Regions from separate parts of the Mesorhizobium sp. B2-5-4 genome, predicted to be linked through region 2. Evidence: predicted binding sites of a transcription regulator. Region 2 holds the regulator's gene; each other region holds the start of a gene.

Region 1 (5,610 bases), on a different contig from region 2:
TTCGCCGATGCCACCCCCGCCGACGGCGCCGATGATGGTGGAGGCCCGCACGTTGATCTCGACCCGGAGCAGCGTATAGGACACGAAATTGGGCAACACCTGCGGCAGGGCGGCGAAGCGCACCCGCTCGAACCAGTTGGCGCCGACGGCGCGCAGGCCTTCCTCCGCACGCATGTCGATGTTCTCGTTGATCTCGTAGAACAGCTTGCCGAGTGCGCCGATCGAATGCAGGCCGATGGCGATGATGGCGGCGATCGGACCGGTCGAGACGATTGCCGCGAAGAGGCCGGCGATGACGATCTCGGGAAAGGCGCGCAGCAATTCCATGAAGCGCTTGACCACCAGCCTCAGTGCCGGATGGGGCGTCAGGTTGCGCGCCGCGATGAATGAAAAAGGCACCGCGAAAACAAAGCCGATGAAGGTCGAGACCAGCGCCACGTTCACGGTGGTCAGCATCAGCTCGAAATATTCGGGGATGTAGAAACCGCCCCAGACGTGGACGCGGCCGAGCGGGAAGTTGAATTCCTGGGTGCCGGTGTCATGCGGCGAGGCGATATCGAACAGCGCCCGCCAGACGTCGTTCCAGTCCTTCGGGACCAGCCAGCTCAGGAAATCCAGAATGTGCGGCAGCCGGTCGAAGAAGTGCCCGGCATTGGCGTCGTCGGCGAACCACATGCTGGAGAGCATCGCGGCAAGCAGCAGTCCGACGCCGAGCACTGTATAGAGCCGGCGCAGCGACGTCTGGCGTCGCCAGGCATCGGCCGTCTGATGGGTGGCGCCGGAGGAGGCTGTCACGGAAAGGGTCATGATCGGAGATGCAAAAAGGGCGGTACCTGAGATACCGCCCTTTTGCGATTTCGCCGTTAGCCGCCGATGGCTGCCTTACGGGCTTCGACGATGACGCTGTAGAAGTCCGGCTTCACCGGAACATAGCCGGTGAAATCGCCGCCTTCGACGCCTTCGAAGCAAGCCTTGTCCTTCTTGGGCAGGTCGGTGAAGAAGGCGGCCAGCTTGGCGGTCATGTCGTCGCCGATCGCGGTGCGCACGACAAGCGGGCCATTCGGGATCAGGCCGGAGCGCCAGACTTCGACGAAGTCGTTGGGGTCAACGGCGCCCTTGGCGACTTCCTTGTGGAATGTGCCGGAGGTGTAGCCGTTCTTGAAGTCGCCGATGCCCGAGGAATCGTCGACCGCAACATCGACCTTGCCGTCACGCACGGCCAGAACGTTGTTTTCGTGGCCGCCATTGAACTGGGTCGAGGCGAAGAAGGTTTCGTTCGAGGCGCCGGTGGTCTTCGGAATCTGGGTCAGCGGGATCAGGTAGCCGGAGGTCGAATCCGGATCGGCATAGCCGAGCTTCTTGCCCTTGGCCGACTTGATGTCGGTGATCCCCGACGTCTTCAGCGCCAGCCCGATCGAATAGTAGCCGGTGGAGCCGTCGGTCTGCTTGGTGGTGAGGATCGGGGTAACCGCCTTCGGATCCTTCAGATAGACGCTGGCGTAGCCGGAAGCGCCGAGTTCGGCGAAGTCGAGCGTGCCGCCGAGCAGGCCTTGGATAACGCCGTCATAGTCGGCGGCGGGGAACAGCGAAACCTTCTCGAAGCCGAACTCGGCCTTCAGGTGGTCGGCCAGGCACTGGTAGTTACGCAGCCGGTCGGTTTCGTTTTCGCCGCCGAGAATGCCGACGCGAAATTCCTTCATATCGGCGGCGTGGGCCATGCTGGTGGCCATGGCGAGCACCGAAACGGCACCGAAAACCATCTTCCTGAACATTTGCTATCTCTCCTGTAGGTTCCGGCCCCGCGCCGGCAGCGTTCTTGATCTTGACAAGTGCCCTTGACGCGGGCGGACGATCCAGGCTGCTCGCTATGCCCGTAATGGGCTCAGTATCCCGGGAATGCGGGTTCGAGCGGTCCGGCGGATGCGGCGATCTTCTGCTTGAAGGCAACGCTGGTGGAGGTGATGACCTCCGATATCTCACCGCCATTGCTGTCGGCGCCATAGACTAGACGCACCGCTTCGCGGTTGAGCTCTTCGGGCGGTCCGTCGAAGACGACCTTGCCGGCGGCCATGCCGATGATGCGGTTGCAATAGGTGCGGGCGGTATCGAGCGTGTGCAGGTTGGTGACGACGGTGATGCCTTCGCGCAGATTGATGTCCTGCAGCGAATCCATCACCACCTTGGCGTTGAGCGGGTCGAGCGAGGCGATCGGCTCGTCGGCGAGGATCACCCTGGGCTGCTGCATCAGGGCACGGGCAATCGCGACGCGCTGCTGCTGACCGCCCGACAGGGTGCCGGCGGGTTGAAGTGCCGTACGGGCGATGTCTAGCCGCTCGAGCGCGGCGACCGCCTCGGCGCATTCGGCACGGGAGAACATGCCGAGAAGGTTGGACAAGGTCGAACGGTGGTTCAATTTGCCAAGCAGCACGTTGGTGAGCACATCGAGGCGCGGCACCAGGTTGAACTGCTGGAAGATCATGGCGCAGTCGCGCTGCCAACGCCGTAACGGCGACCCGCGAAGGCGGGAGACCTCGGCGCCGTCAAAAAAAATCGACCCTTGGCTGGGGTCGACAAGACGGTTGATCATGCGAAGAAGCGTCGACTTGCCTGCTCCCGAACGACCGATGACGCCGACCATCTGCCCCTGCGGGATCGAGATGTTGACGTCGCTGACGGCGGTGTTCTTGCCAAATCGTCGGCTGACACCGCGAATTTCGAGCGTGGCAGAGCTTGCTGACATGGGCTGGTTCCAGTCCGGTCCATATTGATCGTCAGGCACTCGCCTAACGCAGCCACATGAACCTGCCGTGTCGCCAGCATGTCAGTTTTGTTACGCTCCACAGATATGACGGCCGGCGTCCTGCCGGCGATCAGCCGAGCACCAGCAATTCCTCGAAATGCTCCATGTCGCGGAATGCGCAGAAGGCTGGAGCCTTGATCTCGATCACCGGCGCCTGCCGCGCGAAAAGCGCCAGGCATTCGTCGAACAGCGTCTGCCATGCGGCGGCCCTGTCGTCGGCAAGACGCTGGATCTGATAAGCGAAGGTGATGTGAAAGACGTAATTGTCGTGATCGGAGTGCCGGTAGCCGAATGGCACGGCCAGCGCATCGCGCCATTCACGCATGATGCGCACATCCTCGGCGGTCGCGCCGGCAACGGTGAGGCCGGTAGGCACGATCTCGACGACCTTGATGTTGAATGGACCGGCACCCTGGAAACCCTTCAGGCGCTCCAGATAGAGGCGGGTCATGGCGTCGATGCCGGTGTCGAGCGGCACGTCCCGTGGCCAGTAAGGCAAGCGGCGGCGATATTCGATGATGCCCTGGAACAGCGTCATGTGCAGGCTGGAGACAGGCGTGAAGGCAAGGCGGTCGGCATCCGACATCGCCATCATCCGATCGCGCACAGCGAGCACCACGGCTTCGGATGGCGAGCCGCTGACCAGATGGCTGACGACGGTGTTGCCGGGCTCGAGGAGAAAGTTGCCTGACGCGTCGTAGCGCGTGCCGAGATGCGCCGGCGGCGTCGGATTGGAGCCGGCAAAGAATCCGGCGAGCGAGGGTCTGACGGTGTCGAGCATGGCGATCTCCTTGGAACCCGCGTCCTGCCCCGGTGATGTGTCAAGGATATGAAACAGAGTCGTTCATGACGTCGATGTGAGGGCTATATCCCACTTTTTCTGGAACTGCTCTATCCCCCGTATTTCTCCAGGAACGCCTGGGCCGACAGCTCGCGGAAGTCGTCGAGCGAGGCACGCAGCCTGGCATGGTCCCAGTCCCACCAGGCAAGCGCCTGGTAGCGCTCGGCGGTGCGGCGGTCGAAGCGCTCGCGGATCGGTTTGGCCGGCACGCCGGCAACGATGGTGTAGGGCGCGACGTCCTTCGAGACGACCGCGCCAGCGCCGACCGCAGCACCATCGCCAACGGTGACACCGGGCAGGACGGTCGAGCCGTGGCCGAGCCAGGTGTCGTGGCCGATGGTGACGCGTTTGGCGCGGCGCTGAGCGAAGAATTCGCTCTCGTGCTCGGCGTCGTCCCAATAGTCGGAGGCACGGTAGGTGAAATGGTGCAGCGTCGGCCGCCATGTCGGGTGGTTGGTGGCGTTGAGGCGCACGCTGGCCGCGATGTTGGCGAACTTGCCGATCGTCGCGCACCAGACGGCGCAGTCCTGCATCATGTAGGAATAGTCGCCGAGTTCGCTTTCCGAGACCCGGCTGCGGTCGGCGATCTCGGTCCAGCGGCCGAGCGTCGAGTTGTGCACCTCCGCTGTCGGGTGGACCAGCGGCGTTTCCGACAATTTCCTGGTCATGCGGCGAGTTTTCCCGGAGCGAAGGCGGTGACGTCGATGATGCGGTCGGCCACCGCCTCGCGCACTTCGTGGTCATGGAAGATGCCGAGCAAGGCGACGCCTGCCGCCTTTTTGGCGGCGATGAGTTCGATCACCACGTCGCGATTGGTCGCGTCGAGCGATGCGGTCGGCTCGTCGAGCAGCAGGATCGGATGTTCGGTGATGAAACCGCGCGCGATGTTGACGCGCTGCTGCTCGCCGCCCGAGAAGGTTGCCGGCGGCAGCATCCAGAGTTTTTCCGGCAGGTTGAGCTGGGCCAGCAAGGAGCATGCCTTGGCCCGGGCTGCCTCGCGCTCCTCGCCGCGTTCAACCAGTGGTTCGGCGACGACATCGAGAGCCGAGACGCGCGGCACGGTGCGCAGGAATTGGCTGACATAGCCGATCGTTTGCCGGCGCACGGCAAGCACGGTGCGTGGGCTGGCATGGGCGAGATCGATCAACCCATCCTCGTGCGTGACGATGATCTGGCCTTCGTCGACGGCGTAGTTGCCGTAGAGCATCTTCAGAATCGAGCTTTTGCCGGCACCGGACGGACCGCCGAGCACGGTGCATTCTCCGGCTTTGATCGAGAACGAAACACCCGCGACGATGGGCAATTTGATGCCGTCGCGCAGATGCATGGTGAAGCTTTTGGCGACATCGGAGACAACGAGAGGCGTCGGCATCAGAAGGTTCTCCAATCGTCAATCGTCGGCGGGCGTGCACGCGCCATCATCACACCTGCAAAATCGAGGAAACGAGCAATTGCGTGTACGGCGCGCGCGGGTCGTCGAGGACGCGGTCGGTGAGGCCGCTTTCGACGACGCGGCCGTCCTTCATCACCATCATGCGCTGCGACAGGAGCCGCGCCACGGCGAGGTCGTGGGTGACGACGATCGCGGCAAGGCCAAGGTCGGTGACCAGCCCGCGCAACAGGTCGAGCAGGCGGGCCTGCACCGAGACATCAAGGCCACCGGTAGGCTCATCCATGAACACCAGCCGTGGCCCGGTGACGAGATTGCGGGCGATCTGCAGCCGCTGACGCATGCCGCCGGAAAAGGCGCGCGGTTCGTCGTCGATGCGGTCTTCCTCGATCTCGACGCGCGACAGCCAGTCGACCGCGGTAGCGCGGATCTTGCCGTAGTGACGGTCGCCGACCGCCATCAGACGCTCGCCGACATTGGCGCCGGCCGAGACCGTCATGCGCAGGCCATCTGCCGGGTTCTGGTGGACAAAGCCCCAGTCGGTGCGCATCAGGAAGCGGCGCTCGGCCTCGCTCATGC
Region 2 (5,610 bases):
TGTGCCGAACGCCTTGCGCGAGGCCGGCACGGCGATTGGCGCGCCACGCTGGGTGGTCATCCGTTCGGTGGCCTACCGCGCGGCGATGTCCGGCATCGTCACCGGCATATTGCTGGCCATCGCCCGCATTTCCGGCGAGACGGCGCCACTTCTTTTCACGGCGCTGAACAACCAGTTCTGGTCGAGCAACCTCAACGCGCCGATGGCCAGCCTGCCGGTCACCATCTTCCAGTTCGCTCTCAGCCCCTATGAGGAATGGCAGCAACTGGCCTGGACCGGCGCACTCATAATCACATTGACGGTTCTCGCGCTCAGCATCTTTGCGCGCAGCCTGACCGGACGCAGAGAGGACAAATGAGCCAGATGTTGTCTCCAGACATGACGATTGCCACCGAGGCGGCCGCCAAGGCGAAGATCGAGGTCAAGAACCTCAATTTCTACTACGGCCAGTCGAAGGCGCTGAAGGACATCACGCTGTCGCTGCCCGAGCGCAGCGTGACGGCCTTCATTGGACCGTCGGGTTGCGGAAAGTCGACGCTGCTGCGCGTCTTCAACCGCATCTACGAACTCTACCCCAAGCAGACCGCCGAGGGTCAGGTGCTGCTCGACGGCCAGAACGTTCTCGACCGCTCGCAGGATCTCAACCTGTTGCGCACCAAGATCGGCATGGTGTTCCAGAAGCCGACGCCGTTCCCGATGTCGATCTATGAGAACATCGCCTTCGGCGTCAGGCTCTATGAGAAGATCGGCAAGGCCGAGATGGACGGCCGTGTCGAGCAGGCGCTGAAGCGCGCCGCGCTGTGGAACGAGGTCAAGGACAAGCTCAATGCCAGCGGCCTCAGTCTGTCGGGCGGCCAGCAGCAGCGGCTTTGCATCGCCCGCACCGTGGCGGTGAAGCCGGAGGTCATCCTGCTCGACGAGCCGGCCTCGGCGCTCGACCCATTGTCGACTGCCAAGATCGAGGAATTGATCGACGAGTTGCAGGCCGACTACACGATCGTCATCGTCACACACAACATGCAGCAGGCCGCGCGGGTCTCGAAGCAGACGGCTTTCATGTATCTGGGCGAGCTGGTCGAATTCGACAAGACCGAGAAGATCTTCACGTCGCCTCGCGAGAAGCGCACGCAGGACTACATCACCGGCCGCTTCGGCTGATCTCACGCATACGAGGACCAGGATCATGGCCGAACACACAGTCGCAGCCTTCGACGAGGATCTCGGACAGATCAGCAAGCTGATCAGCGACATGGGCGATCTTGCCGGCACGATGGTCGGCGGCGCCACCAAGGCGCTGCTGAATTCCGACAATGCGCTGGCACAGCGCGTCGTCTCCGACGACGCCATCATGGACGCGCGCCAGCGCGAACTCGACGATCGCGCCATCACCCTGATCGCCAAGCGCCAGCCGATGGCCGACGATCTGCGTCATGTCGTCGGCTCCATCCGCATGGCGGGCGATCTCGAACGCATCGGCGACCTTGCCAAGAACATTGCAAAGCGCGTCGGCTCCGTCGGCCTTACCGCCACCCCGCGCGATCTGTCGCACTCGATAGATTCCATGGCGCAGCTGGTGCTGATCCAGGTGCAGGGGGTAGTCGAGGAATACGCGGCAGGCGATGCCGCCGCCCTCGCCAAGCTCAGGAATGACGACGAACGCATCGACATCAAATACACTTCGGTGTTCCGCGAACTCCTGACCTACATGATGGAGGATCCCCGCAACATCACGGCTTGCACGCATCTTTTGTTCTGCGCCAAGAATCTCGAACGCATCGGCGACCACGTGACCAACATCGCCGAGAATGCGTATTATGTGCTGACCGGCACGCAACTGCCCGCCAACCGTCCGAAGCAGGACGAGACGGCGATGTCGGTGCCGGCGGCTTGACGGCAGGGATGATCAATCGATGATCGCGCCACGCATCATGGTGGTGGAGGACGAGGAGCCGCTCGGCGTGCTTCTCCGCTACAATCTGGAATCGGAAGGCTACCAGGTCGAGGTGGTGACACGCGGCGACGAAGCCGAGATCCGCCTCCAGGAGAACGTGCCCGACCTCCTGGTGCTCGACTGGATGGTGCCGGCGGTTTCCGGCATCGAACTCTGTCGGCGCCTGCGAATGCGGCCCGAGACCGAGAGGCTGCCGATCATCATGTTGACGGCGCGCGGCGAGGAGAGCGACCGCGTGCGCGGCCTCTCGACCGGTGCCGACGACTATCTGGTCAAGCCGTTCTCGACACCGGAATTCATGGCCCGGGTCAAGGCGCTGCTGCGCCGCGCCAAGCCGGAAGTGCTGTCCAGCGTGCTCAAGGTCGGCGACATCGTGCTCGACCGGGAATCGCACCGTGTCTATCGCAAGAAGAGCGAGATCCGGCTCGGACCGACCGAGTTCCGCCTGCTCGAATTCATGATGCGTCATCCCGGCCGCGTGTTCTCGCGCAGCCAGCTGCTCGACAATGTCTGGGGCGAGACGATCTATATCGATGAACGCACCGTGGACGTGCATGTCGGCCGGCTGCGCAAGGCGGTCAACAACGGCCGTATGCCGGACGTGATCCGCACCATTCGCGGCGCTGGTTACGCGATCCGCGAAGACTGAAATCAGGCTACATTCTTGCCCGGAACGCCGGGCCTCGCCAGCACGCCCGGCGCGAAAATCTCCTGGTCCACGAAGGTCAATGCGCGCATAGCGCAACCTTCGCGGATGAGCGGCAGCTCGTTCGGCTCGGTGTCGAAGGAAATCGATTCCGAATGCTGGCCGCCGGCGGTCTGGCCGATGGCCTCGCGCAAGGCCGGCTCGATCAGGTCGAAGGCGGCGGCGCTGACGCCGACCATGGCGACGGGTGCGGGATCGATCAGCGCGAACAGGCTGCCCAGCCCATAGCCCAGCGCCTCGCCGGCCTTGCGATAGGCTTCGCGCTCCGGTCCGTCTTTCTCCCTTGCCGTCGCGGCGAGTGTCCGCATCTGCGCATCGCTGACATCTGCGACCGGTTCGGCGTCCTCGCCAAGCTGCCTGGCGTTGCGCCAGATGGCGTAGTTGCCGGCATAGGCCTCGACGCAGCCGCGCCGTCCGCAGCGGCAGAGCGCGCCTCCCGGGCGATGGATCATGTGGCCGAACTCGCCTCCCGATGAATGCGTGCCGGTGAACAGCTCGCCCTTCAGCACCAGGCCCATGCCGATGCCGTGCGAGAGCAGGATGGCGATGAAGTCGTCGCGGTAGCGTTCGGGGTCGCGCCAGCGCAGCGCCACCGCCATCATGTTGCAGTCGTTCTCCATGGTGGCGGGGATGCCGAACTCGGCTTCAAGTATGTCGGCGAAGGGAATGTTCGTCTGCGGCGTGATCGGCGACCACAGCATCGCACGCGCCTCGCTGTCGGTGATGCCCTGGATCGCCAGCGCGATGCGGGCAATACTGCGGACGTCGAGATCGGGGTCCTCGAGGCGCCGCCGCACTATTGCCGTGCATTCGCCGATCAGCGCCTCGCGCGACATGGTCAGCGTGTCCAGCCGTCGCTGTTCCTCGGCGACCACCTGGCCGGAATAATCGATGACGGCGACGGACAGGAAATTCAGCGACAGCACCACGGTCATCACAGCCGCGGCCTCGGGGTTGAGGCCAAGGCCAACCTGCGGCCGGCCGCGTTTCAGTGAACCGGCTTCGTTCGGCTTGCCTTCGGTCAGGATACCCTCGTCGATCAGGTCGGCTGATATCGCCGATATGGTCGAGTGGCTGAGGCCGGTGGTGGCGGCGATCTCGGTGCGCGAGGGCTGACCACCCTGACGCACGGCTGCAATCACCATGGCGCGGTTGCGCCGGCGCAGATCGTCGTGGCGGATTCCGACCGACATGCTTCCCACATCCTCCCGTCGCCGCGGTTCTTGACACCCCCTCGAACCTCTCCGGCAATGGGCCGAATACTGGCAGATGCGGCAGGAGCTGTCATTTATTTATTGCGGGACTCGAAAAAAGGCTCCCGGCACCTCAAAATCCATCAGAATCGATGTTGACAGTGTTCCGACGATGGATCAGTGTTTTTTCGAGGCTCGAAAAAATAGGGCCTATGCCGGCCTTCGGGCCAGTTTGGTCGCGCCATACGCGGCGCAGGGAGGATATACCATGAAGAGATTCACAGTCGCCATCCTGGCGGGTGTCGCCATGTCGCTGACGCTGGCGTCGGTGGCGCAGGCGAAGGACAAGGTCATCGGCGTTTCCTGGTCGAATTTCCAGGAAGAGCGCTGGAAGACCGACGAGGCCGCCATGAAGAAAGCGATCGAGGCCGCGGGCGACAAGTACATTTCCGCCGATGCGCAGTCCAATCCCGGCAAGCAGCTGACCGATGTCGAAAGCCTGATTTCCCAGGGCGCCAATTCGCTGATCATCCTGGCGCAGGATGCTTCGGCCATCGGCCCAGCGGTGCAGAAGGCGCTCGACGAGGGCATTCCGGTCGTCGGCTATGACCGCCTGATCGAGAACAAGGACGTCTTTTACCTGACCTTCGACAACAAGGAAGTCGGCCGCATGCAGGCTCGCGAGGTGTTCAAGGTCAAGCCTGAAGGCAATTACGTCTTCATCAAGGGCTCGGGTGCCGACCCGAATGCCGACTTCCTGTTCTCGGGCTCGATGGAAGTGCTGAAGGAAGCCATCGACAGCGGCAAGATCAAGAATGTCGGCGAAGCCTATACGGACGGCTGGCTGCCCGCCAACGCCCAGAAGAACATGGAGCAGTTCCTCACCGCCAACGACAATAAGGTCGACGCCGTGGTCGCGGCCAATGACGGCACCGCCGGCGGCGTCGTCGCGGCGCTGACGGCGCAGGGGCTCGCCGGCACCGTGCCGGTCTCTGGCCAGGACGGCGACCACGCCGCGCTCAACCGCATCGCGCTCGGCACCCAGACCGTGTCGGTGTGGAAGGATGCGCGTGAACTCGGCAAGAACGCCGCCGAGATCGCCTCGCAGCTCGCCGACGGCAAGAAGATGACCGACATCGCCGGCGCGAAGGACTTCACGACGCCTGGCGGCAACACCGTCAAGTCGCTGTTCCTGACCCCGGTCGCCATCACCAAGGACAATCTCAACCTCGTCATCGACGCCGGCTGGATCAAGAAGGACGAAGTCTGCGCGGGCGTCGCCGCCGGCAGCGTCGCGGCCTGCAACTGAGTTTGACCGCTTGAAGAATGAAGGCGCCGCGGCCCCCAAGCCGCGGCGTTTTCTCAAAAAGATTTGTGTTTCCGCATCACGCGGATAGCTTCTAGGCTGGGTTCGGCATCCGCGTCAGACGGCCAGCCGGTTGGAGGAAATCATGACCGACACGACGTCCAACCTGCAGGCCGATACCGCGCGCGCCTCGGAACTCGGCGCGGTTGCCCGGTTCCTGAAAGCGACCGAGATCGACACCCGTATGCTCGGCATGATTGGCGCCCTGCTGCTGATCTGGGTCGCGCTGCATGTGATTTCGAGCTTGCGTCTTGGCGTCAATCCGTTCGATTTCGACAGCCGCACGTTTCTGACGCCGCGCAATCTATGGAATCTGTCGGTGCAGACGTCCGCGGTCGCAATCATGGCCTGCGGCATGGTGCTGGTCATCGTCATGCGCAACATCGACCTGTCC
Region 3 (5,610 bases), on a different contig from region 2:
GGGCCAGCAACTATAGCCGCCACAGCTGCCGCACAGCACCACCGATCAATCCCCATCCCCTGCAGGCTTGGCCTTGCCGCACTGCGCCAGCACCTTGCCGATGGCCGCGCTCGATCCCTTCAGCGGAAAGTTGATAGCGCCATATTTGGCCGCGCTGACCGACACGTCCCCCTTCGAGCGCAGCAGGTCGAGCAGCGGATCGGCCTTGGCGAGATCGACCACGAAATAATTGTACATCGCCTCCAACCGCAGCGTCTTGGTCACCGTCTTGCCGTCGGCCTTGAAGTCGAACGCGCCGCTGGTGCCCGGTTCCAGTTCCTGGCCGCTGGCGCCCAGATCGTAGCTCAGCACCGGTTTGTCGTAACAATTGAGCATCAGATAGGCGTCGCCCTTCGGCCCGCCGCAGACGGAAGCCGTCAGCACACTGCCGCCCTCGTCTTCTTCCATCTTCGCGCTCCAGCCGCAGGACGCGGCAAAGGCCGGCTGCGCGCCAAGCAATGCCGCCAAGGCTCCGGCGGCAACGACATATCTTTTCATGACTTCCCCCTTCGGGCATTTGCAGCACCCGCCGGCAGCATATAGGAAAAGGCGTTGAATGGCATTGCATGTGCGGGGCGCCTTGGTGTTGAGAACTTGTATTCGCCTGTGTCTTGTGACAGCCGCCCTGGTGGCCTCGCCGCTCACCGCGCAGGCCGAATGGAAGCCGGTCGAGAAGGTCGAGACCTACGCCATTTCAGGCCAGTCCGGGCTGGAGCTCTACCGGTCGATCGGCGAGAACGGGCCGAATGCCGGCATTGCCCGCGCCATCGCCCACACCAATTTCAAGCTGACCTGGACCAGGGATTATCAGGCGCATGCCGGAGCCTGCGTGCTGGTTTCGGCGAAGCCCAAGCTCATCATCACCTACACCTTGCCCAGCCCCTCATCGCCGCTGCCCTCCGCCATCCAGAAGAACTGGGAGGTTTTCCTCGCCGGCGTCAGCGCCCACGAAAAGGTGCACGGCGCGAGCATTGTCGACATGGCGCGCAAGATCGAGGCGGCGACAGTGGGCCTGACCGTTCCCGACGACCCAAAATGCAGCAAGATCCGGGTCGAGATGACCAAGCGCCTGTCCGCACTCTCGCAGGCGCAGCGCCAGGCAAGCCGCGATTTCGACCGCGTCGAACTCGGCCAGGGCGGCAATCTGCAGAAGCTCATTCTTGCCTTGGTCAATGGCGGCTGAGCCACCGCACCCCGCGGCGCGGCGGCATATCCGCCGTTCGCCCCGGCCTACCGGCTGAGGTCGAGCGCCGCGCTCAGATCCCCCATCGGCGGCTCGCCATTGGCGGCCAGCGCCTTGTCGCGGGCAACGATGCCGGTCAGTACCGGCAGGTCGTAGCGCGCGGTGATGAAGCGCAGGATCGATGTCGTGTCGTATTGCGTGTGGTCGACCATGCCCATCCTGGCATAGGGCGAGACGATGAAGGCCGGGATGCGGTTGCCCGGGCCCCAGCGGTCGGCCTTGGGCGGCGCGACATGATCCCAGAAGCCGCCATTCTCGTCATAGGTGACGACCACCAGCATGTGGCCCCATTGCGGGCTCTTCTCCAGATGCGAAATGAGGTCGGCCAGATGCTGGTCGCCGCTGGCCACGTCGGCATAGCCGCCATGTTCGTTGAGATTGCCCTGCGGCTTGTAGAAACTCACCGCCAGCAGCTTGCCGTCGTCGATCGCCTTGATGAACTCGGTGCCATTCAGGCCGCCGTCCCTCAGATGCTCGGTGCGCGCGGGGGTGCCGGGCGCGTAGGCGGCAAAATAGTTGAACGGCTGGTGGTGGAACTGGAAGTTCGGCACCGGCGTCGCGTTCTTGCCGTCCAGCGTTGCCTGCCAGGCGCCGGCATACCAGGCCCAGCTCACCCCCTTCAGCGACAGCAGATCGCCGATGGTGATGTCGTGCTGCGGCGGCAGCGTGGTGGGCGCGGCCGGGTCGGCCAGCGCCTTGTCGCCGCCCTCGGCCGGCTTGTTGGCGCTCGGTTGATAGGGCGGCTGCATGGTGTTGACGGCATGGAAGTCGGGCGTGATGGCGCCGTCATTGACGAATTTCGGTACGCCGCCGAGTGCCGAGGCCGGCGAATTGTCAGCGACCTTCAAGGTTGTGCCATCGGCCTCGACCACGGCGATCTGGCCCTTGATCGGGCCGGTGTCGGCGTGGGGGTAGACCGGTGTACAGGCGCAGGCGAGCTGGAAATGGTTGAGGAAGGAGCCGCCGAAGGCGCCCTGGAAGAAATTGTCGGCCAGCACATACTTCTTCGCGACCTGCCACATCGGCAGGATGGAGCCATCATAGTGCCCCATGACCAGGCCGCCGGAATCGGCCCAGGCGACGAATTTGTCGTTCTTGCCGCCGTCGATCTGCATCTGCTCCTGGTAGAAGCGGTGCCACAGATCATGGGTGATGACGTTGGTGCCTTCGTTGAAGCCCTTGGGATCGTCAATGGCGAAGGCAGCGTTGGCGAGGTGCGCGGTCTCAGCCTCCGTCACCACGGGCGTGACGCCCTTTCCAGTCAGCCCGCCCCAGGCCGGCGGCAGTTCGGCCAGCGGCTTGCCATCGCGGTCGAGCTGGCGCGCCTGGTCGGCCGAGACATTGGCCAGCCCGTTGGCGCCGGGGAAGCCGCCATAGAGATTATCGAAGCTGCGGTTCTCGGCATAGATGACGACGACAGTGTCGATCTTGTCGAAGGCGGGAGGGGCGGCATTGGCCGCGAGGGGAAGCAGGGCCGAGCCGGCCAGGCAGAAGGAAGTGAGGAGTTTGAGCCTCGTCATAGGGAAGACCTCGTGGCTTGACTGTGGCTGGAGGGGCGCGGGAACCATAGGGGCAGCTAACGTGGATGCCTTGTCACCTTTGTGACATCCGCCGCCGCGGCGAACACGGTTTCGTGAGCACTGGAGCCGTTCATCAATCCGTTGCACTCCATTCCTATTTCCGGGCCAAAGCGGACATTCCCCATGACGACGGGACGATGAAAAAGACGACGAGACGATGGAAAAGCCTGATGATCGCGATTGCCGCGATCTCGACCTTTGGCTTTGCCGCGCCCGCGAATACGGCGGATGGCGTCCATCCCGGTCCGCTATCGCGCGCGCAAGCTTTCGCGCGCGCCGAGGCGCTGACCGCCTTGGGGCGAAAAATGTTCTTCGACCCGGCGCTGTCGGCCTCGGGCAGGCAGGCCTGCTCGTCCTGCCATGATCCGCGCCATGCTTTCGGACCGGCCTCGGCCACGCCGGTCGAGATGGGCGGCCCGAACCTCGACCAGCCCGGTGTGCGCGCGGTGCCCTCGCTGCGCTATCTCCAGGCCGCTCCCGCCTTCACCGAGCATTTTTACGATTCCGACGACGAAGGCGACGAGAGCGTCGACAACGGTCCGACCGGCGGCCTGACCTGGGACGGCCGCGCCGACCACGGCAAGGATCAGGCGAAAATCCCCCTGCTCTCGCCCTTCGAGATGGCCAACAAGGATGCGGGGGCTGTCACCGCCGCCCTGCGTAAATCGGCCTATGCCGACGAGTTCAAGGCAACCTTCGGCAACGATGTCTTCGACCGCCCGGGCGACGCCTTCGACGCCGCCGCCGAGGCGCTCGGCACGTTCGAGCAGAGCGCCGCCGATTTCTACCCCTATTCCAGCCGCTACGACGCCTTCCTCGCCGGCAAGGCGACATTGTCGGCGCAGGAACGGCGCGGCCGCGCCCTGTTCGAGGACGAGGCGAAAGGCAATTGCGCCTCCTGCCACCTCAGCGAACCCGCCAATGACGGCGAGCCGCCGCAGTTCACCGACTTCGGCCTGATCGCCATCGCCGTGCCGCGCAACCCGGCCATCCCGGCCAACGCCGACCCCGCCTATGCCGATCTCGGCCTGTGCGGCCCGCTGCGCACCGATTTTCACGGCCGCACCGGCTATTGCGGCCTGTTCAAGACACCGACGCTGCGCAATGTCGCGCTGCGCAAGAGTTTCTTCCACAACGGCTACTTCCACACGCTGCGCGACGCCGTCGCCTTCTACGCCAGCCGCGACACCGACCCCGGCCACTGGTATCCCAGGAATGCAGACGGCATGGTGAGGCAATATGACGATTTGCCAAAGGCTTACTGGGGAAATCTCAACCAGGACCCACCCTTCAACGGCAAGAAACCCGGCGACAAGCCGGCGCTCAACGACACCGAGATCGACGACATCGTGGCGTTTCTGCGGACGCTGACGGATGCGGATCAGACGGCGAAGCGGTCGCGGTGAACTGGGAAGCCCCGCCATAGTGGGTCGCTGGTTGACTGGCGACTAGCCGAATCCCTCCCTCCCTTCGTCATCCTAGGGCGGAGCAAGGAGCGAAGCGACGCGGCGCAGACCCTAGAATGACGAAGGGAGGGAGGGATTCGGCTAGGCTAATCCGAGAGGTATCGGACTGAAGCCAGCCGCCTCTCACAGCGCCCGGATGACGCCCCCATCCACCCGGATATTCTGCCCGGTGATGTAACCCGCCCCGTCCGACGCCAAAAACGCGATCGTCGCGGCGATCTCCTCTGATGTGCCGTAGCGTTGCATCGGTACGTTGTCGCGGCGCTCTTCGGTGGCGGGCAGGCTGTCGATCCAGCCGGGCAGCACATTGTTCATGCGCACATTGTCGGCCGCATAGGTGTTGGCGAAAATCTTGGCGTAGGCGGCAAGGCCGGCGCGGAACACGGCCGAGGTCGGGAACATCGCGTTCGGCTCGGCCACCCAGGCCGTCGAGATGTTGATGATGGCGCCGCCCTTCTGCTTGACCATCTGCGGCGCCATGATGCGCACCGGCCGGATGACATTCATCAGGTAGACATCCATGCCGGTGTGCCACTGCTCGTCCGTGATCTCCAGGATCGGCGCGCGCGGCCCATGGCCGCCGCTGTTGACCAGCACGTCGATGCGGCCATAGCGCTCCAACGTGAGGTCGGCGAGACGCTGCAGGTCGTCGTTCGACTGGTTGGAGCCGGTGACGCCGAGCCCGCCAAGCTCCTTGGCCAGCGCCTCGCCCTTGCCGGACGAAGACAGGATCGCCACCTTGAACCCATCCGCCGCCAGGCGCTTTGCCGCCGCCGCGCCCATGCCGCTGCCGCCGGCCACGATGACGGCTGTCTTTTCTACACTCATCGGATTTCCTTTTCAGATTGGCGAGAGCCACGGTTTCAGCGGTCCCTATAGCCGGTTTCGCCGCGCGGTTCGAACGAGAAAGCCTGAATCGAGCTGCAGAAAACTTGCGCGGTGAGCCGCGCCCTACCCCTCCACCGTCTCCAGCACGGAGAGCAGCGTGCCTTCCATGTCGGGCTCGTCGCCGGAGCAGACGCACAGCATTTCGGCGTCGCCCTCGCCCACCGAGAGATAGGCATGGCCCATGGTGGAATCGATGTAGACGCTTTCGCCCGCTTTCAGCCGCACCGGCGCGTACTGGTCGGTGTGCAATTCGATCTCGCCCTTGAGCACGATCAGGAACTCCTCGCCGGCATGCCGGGTCAGCGGACCGAACTCTTCCGGCGTGCGGGCGCGTGCATAGGCGTGGATCGGCACCATGCGCTTGCGCACGAGATCGGTGGCGAGATACCGGTAG

What was found. Region 2 encodes PhoB, which activates phosphate uptake and scavenging genes when phosphate is short. Its sites were predicted from a motif close to TGTCATNNANCTGTCAT; they were not measured.
Region 1: phnC (phosphonate ABC transporter ATP-binding protein) is a predicted target of PhoB. The motif match lies at 2,819-2,835, and genes of this name have one in related genera.
Region 3: FJ492_RS18870 (acid phosphatase) is a predicted target of PhoB. The motif match lies at 2,874-2,890, and genes of this name have one in related genera.

The regions. Positions count from the first base shown of each region.
Region 1 covers NZ_VFUR01000010.1:169,023-174,632, reverse strand. The annotation lists gene phnE (phosphonate ABC transporter, permease protein PhnE) at 1-807, opposite strand, end outside; gene phnD (phosphonate ABC transporter substrate-binding protein) at 864-1,772, opposite strand; gene phnC (phosphonate ABC transporter ATP-binding protein) at 1,883-2,740, opposite strand; gene FJ492_RS15330 (DUF1868 domain-containing protein) at 2,871-3,581, opposite strand; gene FJ492_RS15325 (DapH/DapD/GlmU-related protein) at 3,692-4,309, opposite strand; gene phnL (phosphonate C-P lyase system protein PhnL) at 4,306-5,013, opposite strand; gene phnK (phosphonate C-P lyase system protein PhnK) at 5,063-5,610, opposite strand, start outside.
Region 2 covers NZ_VFUR01000006.1:222,784-228,393, reverse strand. The annotation lists gene pstA (phosphate ABC transporter permease PstA) at 1-358, shown strand, start outside; gene pstB (phosphate ABC transporter ATP-binding protein PstB) at 355-1,158, shown strand; gene phoU (phosphate signaling complex protein PhoU) at 1,184-1,891, shown strand; gene phoB (phosphate regulon transcriptional regulator PhoB) at 1,911-2,600, shown strand; gene FJ492_RS10085 (ROK family protein) at 2,603-3,850, opposite strand; gene xylF (D-xylose ABC transporter substrate-binding protein) at 4,119-5,159, shown strand; gene FJ492_RS10075 (sugar ABC transporter permease) at 5,302-5,610, shown strand, end outside.
Region 3 covers NZ_VFUR01000014.1:131,562-137,171, reverse strand. The annotation lists gene FJ492_RS18880 (hypothetical protein) at 46-537, opposite strand; gene FJ492_RS18875 (DUF922 domain-containing Zn-dependent protease) at 596-1,222, shown strand; gene FJ492_RS18870 (acid phosphatase) at 1,270-2,802, opposite strand; gene FJ492_RS18865 (cytochrome-c peroxidase) at 3,033-4,268, shown strand; gene FJ492_RS18860 (SDR family oxidoreductase) at 4,452-5,156, opposite strand; gene FJ492_RS18855 (XRE family transcriptional regulator) at 5,280-5,610, opposite strand, start outside.